DNA from 2 places in the Streptomyces spinoverrucosus genome. Region 2 is predicted to be linked to the other one. Evidence: riboswitches for the same ligand, from Rfam matches in the RefSeq annotation. Region 2 holds a riboswitch; the other holds the start of a gene.

Region 1 (10,523 bases), 1.9 Mb from region 2:
CCCCACACCGGCCACCAGGAGCCCTCCCCCGGCCGTGAGCAGGCGGCGCCGCGACAGACCCCGGCCGGAGGGCGCGTCCTGCCGCACCTCGGCGGCCGGCCGGGCCTCGGAGAGCACCGTGGGCGGGGCGAGGTACTCCACCCGGCTCCGCTCCGGGCCGGAGTCCCGGTCCGCGACCCAGCGCTCGCCGTCCTCGGCACGCTCCGGGCCCGCGTCCTGGGCGCGCTCCGGGGCGAAGGGCAGCCAGCCCGGCCGGGTGCTGTCCCGCAGCGAGCGGCCGGTGTGCCCGGCCTCCGCGACCAGGGCCTGCGGCGTGGGCCGCTCCTCGGGCTCCGCCCGCAGGCACGACTCGACCAGCGGCAGCACCCGCTTCGGCACCTGGGACAGATCGAAGTCCCGGGTCAGGATCCGCAGCAGGATCACCGAGTCCTGGCCCTCCCCGAAGGGCTCCCGGCCGCTCGCCGCGTAGGCGAGGACCGCGCCCAGTGAGAAGACGTCGCTGGCCGGGCCCACCTCGGCGCCGTTGCGGATCTGCTCCGGCGAGACATAGCCGACCGAGCCGACGATCGTCCCGGTCCGGGTCAGCGAGGTCGCCTCCAGGGCCCGGACGATCCCGAAGTCGATGACCCGGGGGCCGTCCTGCGCGAGCAGGATGTTGGACGGCTTCAGGTCGCGGTGGACCATCCCCTTGCCGTGGATGGCGCCCAGCGCCTCGCCGAGCGCCGCCGCGAGGACGAGCACCGCGTCCTCGGGGAGCGGCCCGTGGTCCAGCACGGCGTCCCGCAGGTTGGGTCCGTCGACGAACTCCGTCGCCATCCACGGCCGTTCGGCCTCTGTGTCGGCGTCGACGACCCGGGCGGTGTACGTCCCCGCACCGCCGACGGTCTGCGCGGCCCGCACCTCCTGACGGAACCGGGCGCGGAAGGTGCGGTCCTCCGCGTGTTCGGCCCGCACCACTTTCACGGCCAGCCGAAGTCCGCCACGGCCCTCGGCGAGATACACCTCGCCCATGCCGCCGGCACCGAGTCGGCCCCGGACCTCGTAGGGCCCGACCCGCCGAGGATCCGTGTCCCGCAGCGCCTGCACCCCGTGTTCCCCCTGTCCCGCGTACGGCTGCCGAGGGGAGCGTATACGCCGTGCCCGGGTCAGCGGCTCACACGGCGGGGACGCAACGCCCGTCCACAGTGCGGTAGTTCCACTTCGCGCCGTCGCGCACCAGTTCCCGCACCGCCCCGACGAACCGCTCGACATGCTCGTCCGGCGTGCCCGCCCCGAAGCTCACCCGGATCGCGTTGAGCGACTTCTCCCCGGGAGCCGCCTCGGGGGCGCCGCACTCGCCCTGGGTCTGCGGATCGCTGCCGAGCAGGGTGCGCACGAGGGGGTGGGCGCAGAAGAGGCCGTCGCGGACGCCGATGCCGTACTCGGCGGAGAGCGCGGCGGCGAAGTGGGAGCTGTTCCAGCCGTCGACGACGAAGGAGAGCACACCGACGCGGGGGGCGTCGTCGCCGAACAGGGACAGGATCCGGACCTCGGGGACCTCGGCGAGGCCGTCCTTCACCTTGTCGATCAGGTGCTGCTCACGGGCGACCAGCGTGTCGAAGCCGGCCTCGGTGAGGGCCTTGCAGGCCGACGCGACGGCGTAGGCGCCGATGACGTTCGGGGAGCCCGCCTCGTGCCGGGCGGCGCTGTCGTGCCACTCCACGTCCACGCCGCCGTCCGCCCGCCGGGCGACCTTGCGGCTGGCGCCGCCGCCCGCGAGGTACGGCTCGGCCGCGCGCAGCCAGTCGGCGCGGCCGGCGAGGACGCCGGAGCCGAAGGGGGCGTACAGCTTGTGCCCGGAGAAGGCGACCCAGTCGACGTCCAACTCCCGTACGGACACCGGGTGGTGGGGTGCGAGCTGGGCGGCGTCCAGCACGATGCGGGCGCCGTGCGCGTGCGCGGCCGCGGCGAGCTCCCGCACGGGCCACAGCTCGCCGGTGACGTTGGAGGCGCCGGTGACGCAGACGAGGGCCGGGCCGTGGGGGTCGCGGTCGGCGAGCGCGCGCTCCAGGGTCCGCACGGCCTGCTGCGGGGTGCGCGGCGCGTCGAGGTAGGTGACGTGGGCGTCCCGCCAGGGCAGCAGGGAGGCGTGGTGCTCGGTCTCGAAGACGAAGACCTGGCAGCCGGCCGGGAGGGCGGCGGCGAGCAGGTTGAGCGAGTCGGTGGTGGACCGGGTGAAGACCACCTGGTCGTCTGCGCGGCAGTCGAGGAACTCGGCGACGGTCCTGCGGGAGTTCTCGAACAGGTCGGTGGAGAGCTGGGAGAGGTAGCCGGCGCCGCGGTGGACGCTGCCGTAGTACGGCGCGTAGGCCGCCACGTCGTCCCACACCCGCTGGAGGGCGGGGGCGCTGGCCGCGTAGTCGAGGGCGGCGTAGCTGACTTCGCCCCCGGTGACGAGCGGGACGGTGACATCCCGCCCCAGAACGGGCAGCGGGGCACAAACGGACTGATCGGCGGCAGCGGTGAAGACGGACATGGCGGAACTCCCGTGAGAGACAGAGAGAAAAGAGAGAAAAAAGGGGTGTGCGGAGGCGGGGCTCGGCGGCCCTATCGCATTCGCTTGCTCACGGAAGGCTCCTCGACGACCAGGACCCCTGGTTTCGCGAGGGGTCCGCGCTTGCCGTAGACCTCGCTGCCTACGGCCTGGTCTTCACCCGGGGCACCCCGCCACGGACGGAGGGTTGCCGGACAGTCGGCCGGGGCCGAATGACTGTCGCTCATGACCTGAACAGGAACGTACGTGAACTGATCGGCGCCCCGCAACCCGAGTCCGGATCGCGGGACGCACGCCACACTCCGTGCGGACAGGGCCTGTCCGGCGGATCAGGTCGCAGGAAATCGGCGGTGATTCATGGACGCGGGTGACAGGGGGCTGGTGCGTCGAGCTGCAAGGCGGAGGAGGGCGGCGACGCGGAGCGTCGGCAACCGACGACAACGCCGCAGATCGGCGTGCCAGACCCCGCGTCTGCGGCCTGATCGGCCGGACAGGCCCTAGTAGTGCTTCGTTAGGTTCTGGCTCTGCTTCGGGGTGTGGTGAGGGGGCGGCCGCAGGTGGTGCAGGTGCCGGTCCAGCACCTCAGCAGGTCCTGAAGGGCACCAAGGACCTGGTAGAGGGTCAGGCCGGCGCTTGGGCTTTTGGGTCGAGCCGCCTGAGGGTGAGGAAGGCCTGGGCGGCGGTGACGAGGGTGACGTGGTGGTGCCAGCCGCGCCAGGTGCGGCCTTCGAAGTGGTCCAGGCCCAGGCCGTGTTTGAGTTCGCGGTAGTCGTGCTCGATCCGCCAGCGCATCTTGGCCCACCGCACCAGGTCGGCGATCGGAGTGGTGGCGGGCAGGTTGGTCATCCAGTAGCCGGTCGGCTCGTCGGCTTCTTCGGGCCGTTCGACCAGCAGGGTCCGCAGCGGCAGCACACCGTCCCACCGGCTGCGTCCCCCGGCCTGTTCCTGGGCGGTGCGGCAGGCCTCCTTGCCCGAGGGCCGCACCGGAAGCACCGCGAAGTGCGAGGTCATCGCCCCCTTGCTGCCCTGCCTCCAGGTGACCTCCTCGAACACGGCGGTTTCATCAACGAGGCCGGGCAACGGGCAGGGCTTCTCGCGGTAGCGGGGCAGGGTCGGTGGTCCCAGCCCGCCATAAGCCGGCTGATACGGCTCGGCGTCGGCAGGCCGCGCGATCTCCTTCGGGTCGACGGCCATGACGTAGGTCCAGGCGCGTTCCTCCAGTGCGAGCCGGAAGGAGACGCTGCGGCCATAGCCGGCATCGGCCACGATCACCGGCACCGCCAATCCCTGCCCGGCCAGCCGGTCCAACAGGCCCAGAGCCAGGTGCGTCTTGGAGACATGCCCGACCTCCACGGGTATCCCAGCGCGCTGCCGCCGACCATCGTCGTGCGCCCACTCCTGGGGCAGGAACAGCTCCCACTCCAACGGGCACGATGCTGTGTCGGTGGCCGCGTGGACGCTGACCGCGACCTGGCAGTTCGCCCGCTTGCCCAGCGCTCCGCAGTACTGCCGGGCCACCCCGACCGACGCCGTGCCGCACTTGGGAAACGACACATCGTCGACCACCCACACCTCAGGGCGGATCGCCTCGCACAACCGCTGGGCGATCCGCCGCCGCACCGGCAGCGGGTCCCACGGCGACTGGTTCACGAACTGCTGCAGGGCCTGCATGTTGCCGTCCGGCAGCCGCTCGGCCATCGGCTGGATCGACTTCCGCCGGCCGTCCAGCATCAGACCCCGCAGATAACAATCGCCCCACCGCCGCTGATCCCGCCGCGGCAACGACCCCAAGACATCGGCAACGAACTCTGCTAACTCACCGCGGAGCCGTTCCACTTCCCCCAGCTTCACACCACGAAGATGCCCACCACCAGGCGAGATCACTCGACGTAACGAAGCACTACTAGCTAGTTGTCCAGCCCGATCGCGAACGCCGCCTCCAGGTCGTGCTGGGAGTACGTCCGGAACGCCACGTGTGTGTCCGTCGCCTCCACGCCGGGGATCTTGCTGATGCTGCCGGGGATGACGTCGGCGAGGTCGTCGTGCCGCTTCACCCGGACCATGGCGATCAGGTCGTAGGTGCCGGTGACGGAGAAGACCTCGCTGACGGAGTCCAGCGCGGCGATCTGCTCGGCGATCTCGGGGATCCGGTCCACGCTGGTCTTGATCAGGACGATCGCGGTGATCACGGCTGGTTCTCTCCCTCGGGGGCCGGAGCTGGGGCGGCCTTCACTTTAGTCGCACGGCCGTACCGCGCCCACGCGTAGGCGAAGCCCAGCCCGAAGCCCACCAGGTGGGCCAGATACGCCACCCCCGGCCCGCTGGACGCCTGCCGCGCCGCCAGCCACTGCAGGGCCACCCAGAAGGGCAGCACCACCCACGCCGGGAAGCGCAGCGGCAGGAAGAACAGGAACGGCAGGAGGCTGGTCACCCGGGCCCGGGGAAAGAGGTACAGGAAGGCGCCGAGCACCGCCGAGATCGCGCCCGACGCGCCGACCAGGGACTGCTCGGAGTCGGCGTTGGCCGCCGCGTACCCCAGCAGCGCGAGGTAGCCGCAGCCGACGTAGAAGAGGGTGAACTCGACGCGGCCCATCCGTTCCTCGGTCATCGCCCCGAAGACATGGAGGAAGAGCATGTTGCCGAGCAGGTGGACCCAGCTGCCGTGCACGAAGAGGGCCGTGGCCGGGGTGAGGGCGGCCCGGGGGGATCCCTCGAACAGTTCTGCGGGTACCACCCCCCAGTGGCGGAAGTACGCCCGCTGTACGGCGAGCGGCTCGTCGCCGGAGCCGTACACCGGACTGAGCCCCGAGGCCGGGCCGGCCAGGAAGATCAGGCAGCACACGGCGATCAGTGTGAACATCACCGGCGCCTGCGGTCGGCGGACCGCCCGGCGGCCCACCGTGCTCCAGAGGCTGATCATGGACACAGAGCATGACGTAAGCGGACGCAACCGCACAGACTGCCTCGCCGCCCGGGACGGACGGGCGTCGAGGACCCGCCAGGCCGTAGGGTTACGAGCCACACGCTCCAGGGAAGCTGGGCGCATCACGACGTATCACCGAGAAACGACGCATCACCGAAACTAGAAGGAAAGAAACAGCCACGATGACGGTTCCCCTGCCGACCGACACCACGCGGTGGCGCTGCACCCTCTGCGGCAATCTGACGCGCTTCGACGTGACGCGCTCCTCGAAGGTCGTCGAGTACGTCCACCTCGACCTCGCCGGTGAGCCGAGGGTCGAGGAGCGTGAGGTGGTCAGTGAGACCATCGAGTCGGTGCGGTGCCGGTGGTGCAACGCCGTGGATCAGGTGGAACTCGTGGACAGGCCGGGCGCCGGCTCCTGACAGGGACCGGCCCCGCAGGGGTATTGGGGTGACGGATGGTGGAGACCGCAGGCGGGGGGCCGGGCGACGGCGCCGCTGAGGTGCTCGACCGTCCGCTGCCCGAAGGAGTGCGCCGCAAGGTCGTGCAGATCGTCTCCGACGGTTTCGGTGGGCTGACGATGGCCGAACTGCCCGCCCAGCTGCGGCAGTACGCGCGGTTCGCCCCGAATCGCCGGGCCAAGTTCGCCGGTAACGCGATGGCCGCGGCGGTGGAGACCGACCCGCTGTTCCGGCAGCGCATCGGGGAGAAGTTCCGCGAGGCCCAGCCCGATCTGGCCGGTGCCCTCGACGCCGGATCGCCGCCGCCGGCCGCGGATCCGCTGGACGTGGCCGCCGCCGCGTATGTGCTGCGCCCCATCGGCTGGGTGAAACTGGTCGCCGCCGCCGGCGAGGAGGCCCAGCGGGCCGACGCCGAGCGCGCCGACGAGGAGAGCCGCGCCGAACTGGAGCGGCTGCGTACCGAACTCGCCGCCGCCCGCGACCACACCCGCGCCGAGACGGAGCGGCTGCGCGCCGAGCTGGACGGCGCCCGCAAGGAAGCCGAATCGCTTCACCGCAAGCTGCGGGCCGCGCTCAGCGACGTCAAGCGCGGCGAGGCGGCGCTGCGCAAGGTGCAGGCCGAGATCGAGGCCGTACGCGCCGAGGGCCAGGCCCAGGTGTCCGTGGCCGAGAGCGAGGCGCGGCGGCTGAAGGCGCGGCTGGGGGAGGCGGAGGCCGCCCTGGAGGCCACTCGCCGGGCCGCGCGCGAGGGCCGCAGCGTCGAGGACATGCGGGTACGGCTGCTGCTCGACACCGTGCTGGACGCGGCGCAGGGGCTGCGCCGGGAACTGGCGCTGCCGCCGGTCTCCGTACGCCCCGCCGAGACCGTGGACGCGGTCGAACCGGGACGAATGACCCCGAAGGACATCGCCGCGCGGGCGTTGTCCGAGAACGACCCCGCGATCCTCGACCAGCTCCTCGCGCTGCCGCAGGCCCATCTGGTCGTCGACGGCTACAACGTCACCAAGACCGGCTATCCCCAAATGCCGCTGGAGAAGCAGCGGTTGAGGCTGCTCGGGCAGCTCTCGCAGCTCGCCGCGCAGTCCGGCGCCGAGGTGACCTGTGTCTTCGACGGGGCCGAACTGGCCGCGCCGGTGCTGCTGGCCCCGCCCCGCGGAGTGCGGGTGCTGTTCTCCAAGCCCGGCGTCACCGCCGACGAGTTGATCCGCCAGCTGGTGCGCGCCGAGCCGCCCGGGCGTCCGGTCATCGTCGTCTCGACCGACCGTGAGGTGGCCGACGGGGTGGCCCGCGCGGGGGCGCGGCCGGTGGCGTCGGCGGTGTTGCTCAAGCGCCTCTCGCGCAGCTGACGTACGCCCCATGCGCCACCTACGTCCCAACCGTGCAATGTGCCCGGAGAATGCCCGAATTGACGGAACCGTCACGCAACGTAGCGTCAACACGCATCACTGCACGTGAGTTGTAGGTAAAGGATGCGCTCGGTCACCGAGATTTTTCACGTGAGGATTTGATCTGATCACAACTGGGTCACTAGGGTCTGGCCTCGAACCTCCGATCGGGTGATCACTCACAAGAAGGAGATTGCCCCCGTGGCGTCCCACCGTCGACCCAAGCAGCCCAGTCGCACACGCGTGACCGTGCTGACCACCGCAGCCGCCGCTGCCGTCGCCCTCAGCTCGCAGGCCGCCAACGCCGCGCCGAGCGAGAAGCCGAGCAAGGACGAGGTCAAGGCCAAGGTCGACAAGCTCTACGAGGAAGCCGAGCAGGCCACCGAGAAGTACAACGGGGCCAAGGAGAAGCAGGAGAAGCTCCAGAAGGAGATCTCCACCATCCAGGACAACGTCGCCCGCGGCCAGGAAGAGGTCAACGAGCTGCGCGACGGCCTCGGTTCGATGGCCAGCGCCCAGTACCGCTCGGGCGGCATCGACCCCGCCCTGCAGCTCTTCCTCTCCGCCGATCCGGACGACTACCTCGACAAGGCCTCCACGCTCGACCAGTTGAGCGCTCAGCAGGTCGAGGCGCTGAAGAAGATCCAGGAAAAGCAGCGCGAACTCGCCCAGGAGCGCGCCGAGGCCTCCGACAAGCTCAAGGACCTCGCCACCACCCGCACCGAACTGGGCAAGAAGAAGAGCGAGGTGCAGGGCAAGCTCGCCGAGGCGCAGAAGCTGCTCAACTCCCTCACCGCGGCGGAGAAGGCGGCCCTGGCGGCCGAGGAGGAGCGCGCCAGCCGCGCCAGCGAGCGCACCGCCCTCGGCGGCTCCAACGCCCCCGCCACCGGCCGCGCGTCCTCGGCCTACGGCGCGGCGCAGAGCAAGATCGGCTCGCCCTACGTCTACGGCGCCTCCGGCCCGTCCTCCTTCGACTGCTCGGGCCTCACCTCCTGGGCCTTCGCCCAGGCCGGCATCCAGATCCCGCGCACCTCGCAGGCGCAGGCCAACGCCGGCACCCGGATCTACTCGCAGAGCGACCTCCAGGTCGGCGACCTGGTCATCTTCTACGGCGACCTGCACCACGTCGGCTTCTACGCGGGCAACGGCCAGGTGCTGCACGCCCCGCGCTCCGGCACGGTCGTCCGCTACGAGTCGATCAACAACATGCCGTACCAGTTCGGCGTCCGGATCTGAGAGCCGTAGGCGCTCCCCGAGATCAACGGACCGTGCCGCCCGTTCGGGCGAATTACGGAACCGGGCTGTGACCCCACACCCCGCCAATGACCTGCGTCAGCGGCGGGGTGTCACGTTGAGTGCCCGCCGAGCTCTTTGGCCGTTGCCCCACCGCGGGGCTACTGTCTGCCGCGTTTCCCCCCGTCGGACCTCCGTCCGGCGCCGGGGGATTTTCCTGTCCGCCAGTGGAAGGAGCGCGGCTTCTCGTGGGGTCCCATCGCCGCCTTGCACCGTCCGGGTTCGACCGGGGCGCCTGCGTGGCGCGTCTCACCGTCGGCGTACTGTCGGCCGCGGCCGCCGCAGCGGCCGCTGTCGCCGCCGTACCGGCGCAGGCCGCGCCGGCCGACGACACTCGCGCCGAGGTGGACCGCCTCTACGCGGAGGCCGAGAAGGCCACCGAGGCCTACAACGAGGCCGACGAGCGTGCCGACGCCCTGCACGGGCAGGTCGGCCGCGCCCAGGACCGGATCGCCCGGCAGCAGGAGAGCATCAACTCCATGCGTGACGCGCTGGGTTCGCTGGCCGGCGCGCAGTACCGCTCCGGCGGCCTCGACCCCTCCCTCGCCCTGCTGTTCTCCGAGAACCCGGACGAGTACCTCGACAAGGCCGCCGTCCTGGACCGGATCAGCCTCCACCAGGCCGGACAGCTCAGGGACCTCCAGGAGGCCATGCGCGAACTCACCCAGGAGCGCGCCGAGGCCGCCGAGAAGCTCGGCGAACTGGAGAAGAGCCGCAAGGCCGTCGCCTCCCACAAGCGCACCGTCGAGCAGAAGCTCGCCAAGGCCCGCGCACTCCTCAACGCCCTCACCGACGACGAACGCGCCGCCTACGACCGGGCCTCCCGCTCCGGCCGCTCCGACATGCCCGACCTCGGGGGCGCCGTCCCCGCCTCCGGCCGCGCGGCCGCCGCGGTCGCCGCCGCCCGCTCCGCGCTCGGCAGGCCCTACATCTGGGGCGCGGCCGGTCCCAGCGGCTTCGACTGCTCCGGCCTGATGCAGTGGTCGTACGCCCAGGCCGGGATCGCGCTGCCGCGCACCTCGCAGGGCCAGCGCGCGGCCGGCCGCCAGGTCCCGCTCTCCCAGGCCCAGCCCGGCGACCTGATCACCTACCGGTCCGACGCCAGCCATGTCGCGATGTACATGGGCAACGGCCAGGTCGTCCACGCCCCCTACCCGGGCGCGCCGGTGCGCTACGACCCGGTCGGCATGATGCCGGTCTCGGGGGTCACCAGGGTCTGATCGGGCGGCGCGGGCCCCCGTACGATCGGGCGGGTGGCAGGTCGAAGGCGGGCGTCGGGTTCCTCGGTGGTGGCGCTGTGTCTGCTGCTCGTCTCCCTGGTCGCCTGCGGGGGCCGGCCCGCCACCGACAACGCGCGGGCCGACGTACAGCGGCTGCTCGACCGGCGGGCGGCCGCGGTCCTCGACCACGACGAGAGCGGGTACCGGCGGACCGGGTCGGCGGCCGGATTCGCCGACGTGCGCGCACTGCCGCTCGCGGACTGGTCGTACCGGCTGACGGAGCTGCACCGCACCGGCGACCGGGCCACCGCCGACGCCGAACTGCGCTACCGGATCGACGGTTTCGACAAGGCGCCCGTGACGGCCCGACGCACCCTGGAACTGACCCGGGACGCCGACGGCGGGTGGTCCGTCATCTCCGACCGGCCCGCTGGGAACTCCGCCGAACAGCTCTGGGACCGGGGCGCGGTGACCGCCGTCCGCGGCGAGCACAGCCTGGTGCTGGGGGTGGGGCAGTCCCGGGAGGCGCTGGAGCGCTACGCGGAGCTGGGCGACCGGGCCGTGCCCGCGGTATCGAAGGCCTGGGGCACGGACTGGAGCGAGCATGTGGTGGTGCTCGTACCGGAGTCGCTGGAGGGCATGGCAGGACTGCTCGGGTCGCCCGCCTCCTCCTACCGGGGGATCGCCGCCGTGACGACCGGCGAGACG
Region 2 (10,523 bases):
CGCACACCGGACTCACCGACCCCGCGCCGCACCGCCTCGCGGTCACCGTCACCGAGCGCCGAGCACACCCACAGCGCACCGGCGTCCGGACCGATCGCGGACAGGCCGGAGACGAGCCCGCCGCCACCGCGTTTGGCGTGCAGCGAGCCGTCGTCGCGCACCTCGTACGACACCGGGCCACGGTTGGAGGCCACCAGTACCTGCGCAGGACCGTACGTCGAAGCCATACGCCTCAACCTAGCCCTCCGTGGATCCGCTCAAACGTACGGTTCGAGCCCGGCGCGCGGCTGTATACAACGGTCAGGCCACCTTCCGGGCCGCGTACTCCGCGATCTCCACCATCGGCGGCCGCTCCTCCGTGTCCACGGAGTACGTCCTTGGCTCGAACCCGTCCTCCACCCGCTCGAACTGGGTGAGAGACGGCCGGACCATATGGCCCCGGGCCAGCCGCAGCTGAGCCGTGCGGTAGATCGCCGCCGCCATCCGGCCGAGCGCCTGCCCGTCCTGATGCCGGTGCTTGCGCACCCCGACGTCCACCTGGGCGAGGGCGTTGAGGCCGACCAGATGCAGGGAATCCACCAGCATGCCCAGCTCCACCCCGTACCCGACCGGGAACGGCAGCTGCTCCAGCAGCGAGCGCCGGGCCGCGTACTCCCCGCCGAGCGGCTGGACGAAACCGGCCAGCTGCGGCCAGTGCAGGTTCAGCAGCGGGCGGGCCATCAGCTCGGTCACCCGGCCGCCCTGCCCGGCAGCGCCACCCAGGGGACGGTCGTACATCCCCTTGACGAGGTCGACCTCCGGGTCGGTGAGCAGGGGGCCGACGATGCCCGTGACGAAGTCCGAGGAGAACTCCTTCAGGTCCGCGTCGATGAAGCAGATGATGTCGCCGCGCGTGACGAGCAGTGAGCGCCACAGCACCTCGCCCTTGCCGGGCACGGCCGGGATCCGCGGGAGTATCTCGTCGCGGTGCACCACCCGGGCGCCCGCCGCGGCGGCCACCTCGGAGGTGCGGTCGGTGGACCCGGAGTCGACCACGACGATCTCGTCGACCAGCGGGACCTGCTCCACGAGGTCGCGCCGGATCACGGCGACGATGTCGCCGACGGTCTGCTCCTCGTTGAGCGCGGGCAGCACGACACTGATCGACTGGCCCGTGCCGCGCTTCGCGGCCAGGATCTTGTGGAGCGGGCGATCGGCCAGCGACCAGGAGCGGGTGCTCAGCCAGCGCTCGACTTCTTCCAGCACGGTCGGCGGCTCCTTAGCGTTCTCTCGGCGAGCGGGACGTGGTCTGTGATCCATCTCGCGGTTCGGACGACTATCTCAACTGTCCTGGCCTTCGGTTACAGTCTTGAACAACGCTGATGACCATCGCATGTCGGGGGTCGTTCGCGCCCACAACCGCATAACAACCACATACAGCTCATCCAGAGGGGCAGAGGGATACGGCCCGTTGAAGCCCCGGCAACCCTCCAGTCGGTTCTCGTAGATCGTTTCCGATCGTTCCGCGAGGCTCCCGGCTAGGGAAGGTGCCAATTCCGTCTCACGGCGAGATGCGTCGTGAGGAAGATGAGGAGAAAGGGCCTCGCCTCACATGGCTGTGCAGACTGTCGCAAGCAGCACCAGCAATCCCACCGTCGACCTCGGTCCCGCCGCGGCGCTCTCCTGCCGCGAATGCGGCCACCGCGTCCCGCTCGGCCCGGTCTTCGCGTGCGAGGAGTGTTTCGGCCCGCTGGAGATCGCGTACGACTTCTCCGCGTACGACGCCGAGGAGCTCCGTCGGCGCATCGAGGCGGGCCCGTCGAACATCTGGCGTTACGCGCCCCTGCTGCCCGTCCCCGCCGACGTGGCCGACAAGCCGAACCTGAACCCCGGTTGGACCAAGCTGGTCCAGGCCGACAACCTCGCCCGTGAACTCGGCGTCGAGCCCGGCAAGCTGTTCGCCAAGGACGACTCCGGCAACCCGACCCACTCCTTCAAGGACCGCGTGGTCGCCCAGGCCCTGGAGGCCGCGCGCGCCTTCGGCTTCACCACGCTCTCCTGCTCCTCCACCGGCAACCTCGCGGGTGCCGTCGGCGCCGCCGCCGCCCGGGCGGGCTTCCGCTCCTGCGTGTTCATCCCGCACGACCTGGAGCAGGGCAAGGTCGTCATGGCCGCGGTCTACGGCGGCGAGCTCGTCGGCATCGAGGGCAACTACGACGACGTGAACCGCTTCTGCTCCGAGCTGATCGGCGACCCGGCCGGCGAGGGCTGGGGCTTCGTCAACGTCAACCTGCGGCCGTACTACGCGGAGGGGTCCAAGACCCTGGCGTACGAGATCTGCGAGCAGCTCGGCTGGCGGCTGCCCGACCAGATCGTGGTGCCGATCGCGTCCGGCTCCCAGCTGACGAAGATCGACAAGGGGTTGCAGGAGCTGATCAAGCTCGGGCTCGTGGAGGACAAGCCGTACAAGATCTTCGGGGCGCAGGCGGAGGGCTGCTCGCCGGTGTCGACCGCGTTCAAGGCGGGGCACGACGTGGTGCGGCCACAGAAGCCGAACACCATCGCCAAGTCGCTGGCCATCGGCAACCCGGCCGACGGTCCCTACGTCCTCGACATCGCGCGCCGCACGGGTGGCTTCGTGGAGGACGTGACGGACGAGCAGGTCGTGGACGCGATCAAGGTGCTGGCGCGGACCGAGGGGATCTTTGCGGAGACCGCGGGTGGGGTGACCGTCGGGGTTACGCGCAAGCTGGTCGAGGGCGGGGTGCTGGATCCGTCGCTGACGACCGTGGTGCTGAACACCGGGGATGGTCTGAAGACGCTGGACGCGGTGGCCGGTACGGGTCTGACGGCCACCATTCGCCCGAGCCTTGAGTCGTTCCGTGAGGCTGGGCTCGCGTAAGAGAGCTTTGTACTTCGTCTGCGGGCCGGTTGGGGCTGGTCGCGCCCACGCGGCGGTAGCCGCATATTCAGCACAGCCCCGCGCCCCTAGGTAAGTCACCTGACCGGAGGTCACAAGTTATGAGCGTTACCGTCCGCATCCCTACCATCCTGCGCACCTACACGGGTGGCCAGGCCGAGGTGTCCGCCGAGGGGACGACCCTCGCGGAGGTCATCGCCGACCTGGAGAAGAACCACACCGGTATCGGCGCCCGTGTCCTGGACGACCAGGGCAAGCTGCGGCGGTTTGTCAACGTGTACGTCAACGACGATGACGTCCGTTTCGAGCAGGGGCTGGAGACGGCCACCCCGGACGGTGCCGGTGTGTCGATCATTCCGGCGGTGGCCGGCGGCTGAACCGCCCGCGCGTTACCGTGAGTAACGCGAGTTACTCATTGTTCATCGAATTGCCCCCTCCGTGAGAGAAGCGGAGGGGGCAATTCAGTGTGGTTGAGCGCGGTAGAGTTGGGGAACGCGTTGCGGATCGACATGCCGGACGCATATGAGTTCCGGCTCCGATGCGATGAGAAGTAGCCAAAGTATGTGGCTCTTTTGCGTCTTTCATTCCTTTTATGGGGCCCGACTTGCCCTGAATTCGGGTGAATTCTCCATAAATTACCGACCGCCCGCGCCCAGATTTCTCGTCCGATTGACCTGTTGCAGACGGCAGTTGGACAGATACATTCAGCCGCGGTCGACGCGTTCCGGCGCACGCCCCCAACAAATGGGGGGTGAGGTCTGACCCGGATCCGCGAAGTGTGGATCTGTGCAAGGGCCAGTAATAGGGGAGTTAGGCATGGCTCAGGGCACCGTCAAGTGGTTCAACGCGGAGAAGGGGTACGGCTTCATCGCGGTCGACGGTGGTGCGGACGTCTTCGTCCACTACAGCGCGATCCAGATGGACGGCTACCGGACCCTCGAAGAGGGCCAGCGGGTCGAGTTCGAGATCTCGCAGGGCCAGAAGGGCCCGCAGGCCGACATGGTTCGCGTCACCGCTTAAGCGCGCGACCACCGTATGTGACGTTCTGTTCGAAGGGCCCGCACCTCTCCGGGGTGCGGGCCCTTCGGCGTGTACGCGACGAGGCCCTCGCCCGTCCCGCGTCGGATCCCGGGAGCCGCTTGCACTCGGCAGGGGCGAGTGCTAATCATTGGCGTTAGCACTCTGAAGGTGAGAGTGACAAAGATGGACCGGGTCGGTGAGGCCGCAGGCCGGGTGGGGCAAGGAACCACAGGCAGGCGAGCCGTCCGTCGCGGGCGCGGGCGCGGTCCGAAGTAATCACCCCCAGTCCTGGGAGGACCACTTCACATGGCCAAGATCATCGCGTTCGACGAGGAGGCGCGGCGGGGCCTCGAGCGCGGCATGAACCAGCTCGCGGACGCCGTCAAGGTGACCCTCGGCCCCAAGGGCCGCAACGTCGTCCTTGAGAAGAAGTGGGGCGCCCCCACGATCACCAACGACGGTGTCTCCATCGCCAAGGAGATCGAGCTGGAGGACCCGTACGAGAAGATCGGCGCCGAGCTGGTCAAGGAAGTCGCCAAGAAGACGGACGACGTCGCCGGTGACGGTACGACCACCGCGACCGTTCTCGCCCAGGCGCTCGTCCGCGAGGGCCTGCGCAACGTCGCCGCCGGCGCCAACCCGATGGCCCTGAAGCGCGGTATCGAGAAGGCCGTCGAGGCCGTCTCCGGTGCGCTGCTCGACCAGGCCAAGGAGGTCGAGACCAAGGAGCAGATCGCCTCCACGGCCTCCATCTCCGCCGCCGACACCCAGATCGGCGAGCTGATCGCCGAGGCCATGGACAAGGTCGGCAAGGAAGGCGTCATCACCGTCGAGGAGTCCCAGACCTTCGGTCTGGAGCTGGAGCTCACCGAGGGTATGCGCTTCGACAAGGGCTACATCTCGGCGTACTTCGCCACCGACATGGAGCGCATGGAGGCGGCCCTCGAGGACCCGTACATCCTCATCGCCAACTCCAAGATCTCCAACGTCAAGGACCTGCTCCCGCTCCTGGAGAAGGTCATGCAGTCGGGCAAGCCGCTGCTGATCATCGCCGAGGACGTCGAGGGCGAGGCCCTGTCGACACTGGTCGTCAACAAGATCCGCGGCACCTTCAAGTCCGTCGCCGTCAAGGCCCCGGGCTTCGGTGACCGCCGCAAGGCCATGCTCGGCGACATCGCCATCCTCACGGGCGGCGAGGTCATCTCCGAGGAGGTCGGCCTCAAGCTGGAGAACGCGACCCTGGACCTCCTGGGCCGCGCCCGCAAGGTCGTCATCACCAAGGACGAGACCACCATCGTCGACGGCGCCGGCTCCGCCGACCAGGTCGCGGGCCGCGTGAACCAGATCCGCGCCGAGATCGAGAACAGCGACTCGGACTACGACCGCGAGAAGCTCCAGGAGCGTCTGGCGAAGCTGGCCGGCGGCGTGGCCGTCATCAAGGCCGGTGCCGCCACCGAGGTCGAGCTCAAGGAGCGCAAGCACCGCATCGAGGACGCCGTTCGCAACGCGAAGGCGGCCGTCGAGGAGGGCATCGTCGCCGGTGGTGGCGTGGCCCTGCTCCAGGCCTCCCAGGTGTTCGAGAAGCTGGAGCTGGAGGGTGACGAGGCGACCGGCGCCCAGGCCGTGAAGCTCGCGCTCGAGGCTCCGCTGAAGCAGATCGCCGTCAACGCCGGCCTCGAGGGCGGCGTCGTGGTCGAGAAGGTTCGCGGCCTGACCCCGGGCCACGGCCTGAACGCCGCGACCGGCGAGTACGTCGACCTGGTCAAGGAAGGCATCATCGACCCGGCGAAGGTGACCCGCTCTGCCCTGCAGAACGCCGCCTCCATCGCCGCGCTCTTCCTCACCACCGAGGCCGTCATCGCCGACAAGCCGGAGAAGGCCGCGGCCCCGGCCGGCGGCGGCATGCCGGGCGGTGACATGGACTTCTGATCCTCCCGAGGATCGGATCCGTCCGTAAGTACCGAGGGCGGCACTCCCTGGAGACAGGGGGTGCCGCCCTCGGGCGTGTCCGGGATCACATCGGAGACGGGAGGGGGGCGGAATGCGGTGGCCGATGAAGCAGTTAATGCTGTGGAAGTATGCGCATGCATTAATTCGCAAGTGTGTGCCCACCGTTTGTCGGCCATTTCCGAGGAGCCCCCACGTGACCGTCACCGCGTCCTCCGACCTCTCCCGAGCAGCCCAGGTTCTGTCCCGGCCCTTCAACGTGGGCGGGCTCACCGTCCCGAACCGGATCGTGATGGCGCCGATGACCCGCCAGTTCTCCCCGGGTGGCATCCCGGGCGCGGACGTGGCGTCGTACTACTCCCGTCGCGCCGGCGCGGGCGTCGGTCTGATCGTCACCGAGGGCACCTACGTCGGCCACGAGTCGGCCGGGGAGAGCGACGCCATCCCGCGGTTCCACGGTGCGGAGCAGTTGGCCGGGTGGGCGAAGGTCGTCGAGGAGGTGCACGCGGCGGGCGGGAAGATCGTGCCGCAGCTGTGGCACATCGGCATGGTGCGCAAGCAGGGCGCCCCGCCCGTCGCCGAGGCCCCGGCGGTCGGCCCGTCCGGGCTGCGGCTGGACGGTACCGAGGGCACCGGCAAGGCGATGACCCAGCAGGACCTGGACGACGTCGTCGCCGCCTTCGCCGAGGCGGCCGCGGCGGCCGAGCGGATCGGCTTCGACGGGGTCGAGCTGCACGGCGCCCACGGCTACCTCATCGACCAGTTCCTGTGGGCCGGCACCAACCGCCGTACGGACGCCTACGGCGGTGACCCGGTGGCCCGTACCAAGTTCGCGGCGGAGATCGTGGCGGCGGTACGCGCGGCGGTCTCGCCGGAGTTCCCGGTCATCTTCCGCTACTCGCAGTGGAAGCAGGAGGCCTACGACGCGAGGCTCGCCGAGACCCCGGAGGAGCTGGAGGCGATCCTCGCCCCGCTCGCGGCGGCCGGTGTCGACGCCTTCCACGCCTCGACGCGTCGCTACTGGCTGCCGGAGTTCGAGGGCTCGGACCTCAACCTCGCGGGCTGGACCAAGAAGCTCACCGGCAAGGCCGCCATCACGGTCGGGTCCGTGGGTCTGGACGGGGAGTTCCTCAAGGCGTTCCAGGGCGAGGGTGCCGGTGTGGGCAGCATCGACAACCTGCTGGACCGGCTGGAGCGCGACGAGTTCGACCTGGTGGCCGTGGGGCGGGCGCTGCTGCAGGACCCGCAGTGGGCGGCGAAGGTGCTGGCGGGCCGGTTCGAGGAGCTGGCGCCGTACGACGTGGCGTCGCTGAGGTCGCTGAGCTGAGTCCCGGCGCGCGCGAGTGAAGAGGCGGTGTCCGGATCCGGGCACCGCCTCTTCGCATGCCGCTCGACCCGGCTTTCTTGAGTAAGTCAATCAACTGGCTTAAGGTTGCCTGAGTCAAGCACTTGCTCATGCGACGGAGGCCACCCATGTCCGACACCCCTGCCCGACCCGCCTCGGCAGGATCAGCCCCGCCGAGGTCGAACGCCGTGGTGGCGGTGCTGGCCTTCGCGGGGATCGTCGTATCCCTGATGCAGACCCTGGTCATCCCGATCGTCCCGGAGCTGCCCCGGCTGCTGAACGCCTCCTCGTCCAACACCGCCTGGGCCGTCACGGCCACGCTGCTCGCCGCCGCCGTCGCCACGCCCGTCATGGGCCGGCTCGGCGACATGTACGGCAAGCGCCGGATGCTGCTGGTCAGCGTGGTGATGCTGGTGGCGGGCTCGGTCACGGCCGCCCTCAGCGACTCGCTCACCCCGATGATCGTCGGCCGGGTACTCCAGGGCCTGGCGGCGGGCGTGATCCCGCTCGGCATCAGCATCATGCGCGACGAACTCCCCGCCGAGCGCCTCGGCTCCGCCACCGCCCTGATGAGCGCGTCCCTCGGCGTCGGCGGCGCCCTCGGCCTGCCCGCCGCCGCGCTGATCGCCGACAACTTCGACTGGCACGTCCTGTTCTGGACCTCGGCCGCTCTGGGCGTCGTAGCCGGTGTTCTGGTCCTCACCCTGGTGCCCGAGTCGCAGGTGCGCACCGGCGGCCGCTTCGACCTGGTCGGCGGCGTCGGCATGGCGGCCGGCCTGGTCTGCCTGCTGCTCGGCATCTCCAAGGGCGCCGACTGGGGCTGGACCAGCGGCACCACGCTCGGCCTGTTCGGCGTGGCCGTCGTGGTCCTGCTCGTCTGGGGCTGGTGGGAACTGCGCGTCGGGCAGCCGCTGGTGGACCTGCGCGCCACGGCCCGCCGCCAGGTCCTGGTCACCAACCTCGCCTCGGTGGCCGTCGGCTTCGCGATGTTCGCGATGTCCCTGGTGATCCCGCAGATGCTGCAACTGCCGTCGGAGACGGGCTACGGCCTCGGCCAGTCGATGCTCGCGGCGGGCCTGGTCATGGCCCCGTCCGGCCTGGTCATGATGGCCACGGCACCGGTGTCCGCGGCGGTCTCCAAGGCGAAGGGTCCCAAGGTCACCCTGATGATCGGCGCCCTGATCGTCGCGGCGGGCTACGCGCTGAACATCATGCTGATGGACCAGGTCTGGCACTTCGTCCTGGTCTCCTGCGTCATCGGCGCCGGCGTCGGCTTCACGTACGGCTCGATGCCCGCGCTCATCATGAGCGCCGTACCCGCGTCGGAGACGGCCGCGGCGAACAGCCTCAACACGCTGATGCGTTCCATCGGTACGTCGGTGGCGAGCGCGGTGGCGGGCGTGATCCTGGCCCAGCTGACGACGCGGTTCGGCGCTTTCTCGCTGCCCTCGCAGGACGGCTTCCGTACGGTCCTGGCGGTGGGCGCGGGCGCCGCGCTGCTCGCCTTCGTGGTGGCGTCGTTCCTGCCGCGCCAGAACGCCGCCGGTCAGGCGCCCGGGTCGGCACTCCCGGCGGAGCCCGAGCCGATCCCGGCATCCGCGAAGGCGTAGCGGCAGCCGCTCACAGATTCCCCATCGGCTCGATGTCGACCCGCACCGGCGTACCCCACACTCGAAGCACCTCGTAGTCGGTGAACTCGTGCACGAGCCGATACGCCATCGCGGGCCGCGAACCGCGTCGCTGGGCCGCCAGATACAGCTCGGCCTCCCGTCGGTCCCGGCGCGGGGTGCCGCACAACTGCCAGTCCTGCCCGTTCCACAGCTCCGGCAGCCACCGCTGCTGGGGCTGTGGCCGGTCACCGCGCACGCCGTACCGGGAGGGCGCGGACTCGGTGGGCTGGGCGGGCGCGGCCGGCCCGTTGTACTCGGCACGCCGGGCGGCGCGGCGCCGGGTCTCGCACAGCAGACACAGGTCGGGCGCGCTCTCGTCGACGGGACCTGTCGGATGCTCCGCGCAGCGGGTGCTGGGCGCGGCGCTGGTCACGCTCTCCTCCAGCAGATCGAGCGCACGCCGCAGATCGGCCTTGACCTCGTGCAGCCGGGCGTCCGGGGTGTCGGCGGTGAGGGCCTCACCATGCTCGCCGAGCAGCCGAAGGGCGCGTCCCAGGGCGGTGAGCTGGGCGTGGTTCATGATCGGTCGCCGGTCCTTCCTGAGTGCCGAGGGGCCTTGCGATGGTACGGAGCAATGGTGGACGAACGCGATCAGGAGCCCCACGGCGACTCACGCGGCCGTATGCGCCACGAACGCCACCTCCTCGCGGTGGCAGCGTCGGCACGGTGTCGGCGGCACCGGTTGCGGCGGTCCAGCAATTGCCCACCAGGCTCGGCGACGGCGGGCCGTTCGTAATGGCGGCGGGCGGGCCCGTTGAGCGGGCCGACGGGGCTGTGCACGGGGCGGAGCGCCGGACCCCGCCCCGTACGTTTCTCAGCCGGGCGTCACCGGTCAGCGTTTCTTGTACGCCGCGGTGACCTCGACCTCGACCAGCCAGCCCGCGACGGGCAGCGAGGCGACCTCCACCGACACACGGGCCGGGCGGGCCTTGTTGGCGAGCAGCGGAGCCTTGGCGGGTGAGGTACCCATGGGTACCGGCACGACCTCGCGCGTCTTCAGATCGATGTTGGCGAAGTACTGCCGGTACGCGCGGTTCCAGCCCGCGTAGTCGGCGGTCTCCGCGCCCGGCGGGTTGGCCAGATACGCCTTCATGGTGATGACGTCGGCGGGGGTGAGCCCCGCGGCCTCCAGGTTGGTCCTGATGTTGCGCAGTACGACGAGGGCCTGCGCCTCGGTGATCGTGACGCCGGTGGCGCCCTCGGTGAGGGACGGGTCGGTGTAGCGCTCCGGGGTTCCGTCCGGCGCCGAGGGGTTGAGCGCGGAGGGTCCGAGACCGCTGGCCTGGTAGACGGCCACCTCCCCGCCCGTCGCCACGCCGTTCGCGATGGCCGGGTTGGACTGGCCTTCGGGCAGCATGACGCGTACGTCCCTCGGGCCGGGCTGCCACCACCCGCGGGCGTCGGCGAGTGCGGTGCCGCCCGTGAGGAGCGCGGCGGTCAGGGCCGTACCGATGACAGTCTTCGTACGCCGGTTCATACGGACATCACCCTCTCGTGGATGTCGGTCACGACCTTGCGGGCCGAGGTGAACGCGCCGTGCTGCCAGGCGATGACGTGGCTGAGCCAGTCCCCGGCGAAGTACACGTGTCCGGCCGGCTGGTTGAGGAGCTTGTACTCAGGGCCGTTCTGCGAGGTCCAGCCC

The links. Region 2 has a riboswitch for S-adenosylmethionine ahead of thrC (threonine synthase). Riboswitches for the same ligand answer to the same signal wherever they lie in the genome.
Region 1: another riboswitch for S-adenosylmethionine. It lies ahead of I2W78_RS30015 (aminotransferase class V-fold PLP-dependent enzyme); the one in region 2 lies ahead of thrC (threonine synthase).

The regions. Positions count from the first base shown of each region.
Region 1 is NZ_JADPZX010000001.1:6,611,808-6,622,330, forward strand. It holds gene I2W78_RS41215 (protein kinase domain-containing protein) at 1-1,086, opposite strand, end outside; gene I2W78_RS30015 (aminotransferase class V-fold PLP-dependent enzyme) at 1,154-2,515, opposite strand; SAM riboswitch class IV at 2,648-2,764, opposite strand; gene I2W78_RS30020 (IS701 family transposase) at 3,155-4,384, opposite strand; gene I2W78_RS30025 (Lrp/AsnC family transcriptional regulator) at 4,441-4,722, opposite strand; gene I2W78_RS30030 (rhomboid family intramembrane serine protease) at 4,719-5,453, opposite strand; gene I2W78_RS30035 (hypothetical protein) at 5,639-5,878, shown strand; gene I2W78_RS30040 (NYN domain-containing protein) at 5,914-7,263, shown strand; gene I2W78_RS30045 (C40 family peptidase) at 7,504-8,538, shown strand; gene I2W78_RS30050 (C40 family peptidase) at 8,784-9,815, shown strand; gene I2W78_RS30055 (hypothetical protein) at 9,849-10,523, shown strand, end outside.
Region 2 is NZ_JADPZX010000001.1:4,759,119-4,769,641, forward strand. It holds gene I2W78_RS21635 (alpha,alpha-trehalose-phosphate synthase (UDP-forming)) at 1-227, opposite strand, end outside; gene I2W78_RS21640 (glucosyl-3-phosphoglycerate synthase) at 301-1,245, opposite strand; SAM riboswitch class I at 1,418-1,573, shown strand; gene thrC (threonine synthase) at 1,592-2,881, shown strand; gene I2W78_RS21650 (MoaD/ThiS family protein) at 3,001-3,276, shown strand; gene I2W78_RS21655 (cold-shock protein) at 3,716-3,919, shown strand; gene groL (chaperonin GroEL) at 4,226-5,848, shown strand; gene I2W78_RS21665 (NADH:flavin oxidoreductase) at 6,063-7,193, shown strand; gene I2W78_RS21670 (MFS transporter) at 7,340-8,821, shown strand; gene I2W78_RS21675 (hypothetical protein) at 8,832-9,401, opposite strand; gene I2W78_RS21680 (Rid family hydrolase) at 9,714-10,358, opposite strand; gene I2W78_RS21685 (flavin monoamine oxidase family protein) at 10,355-10,523, opposite strand, start outside.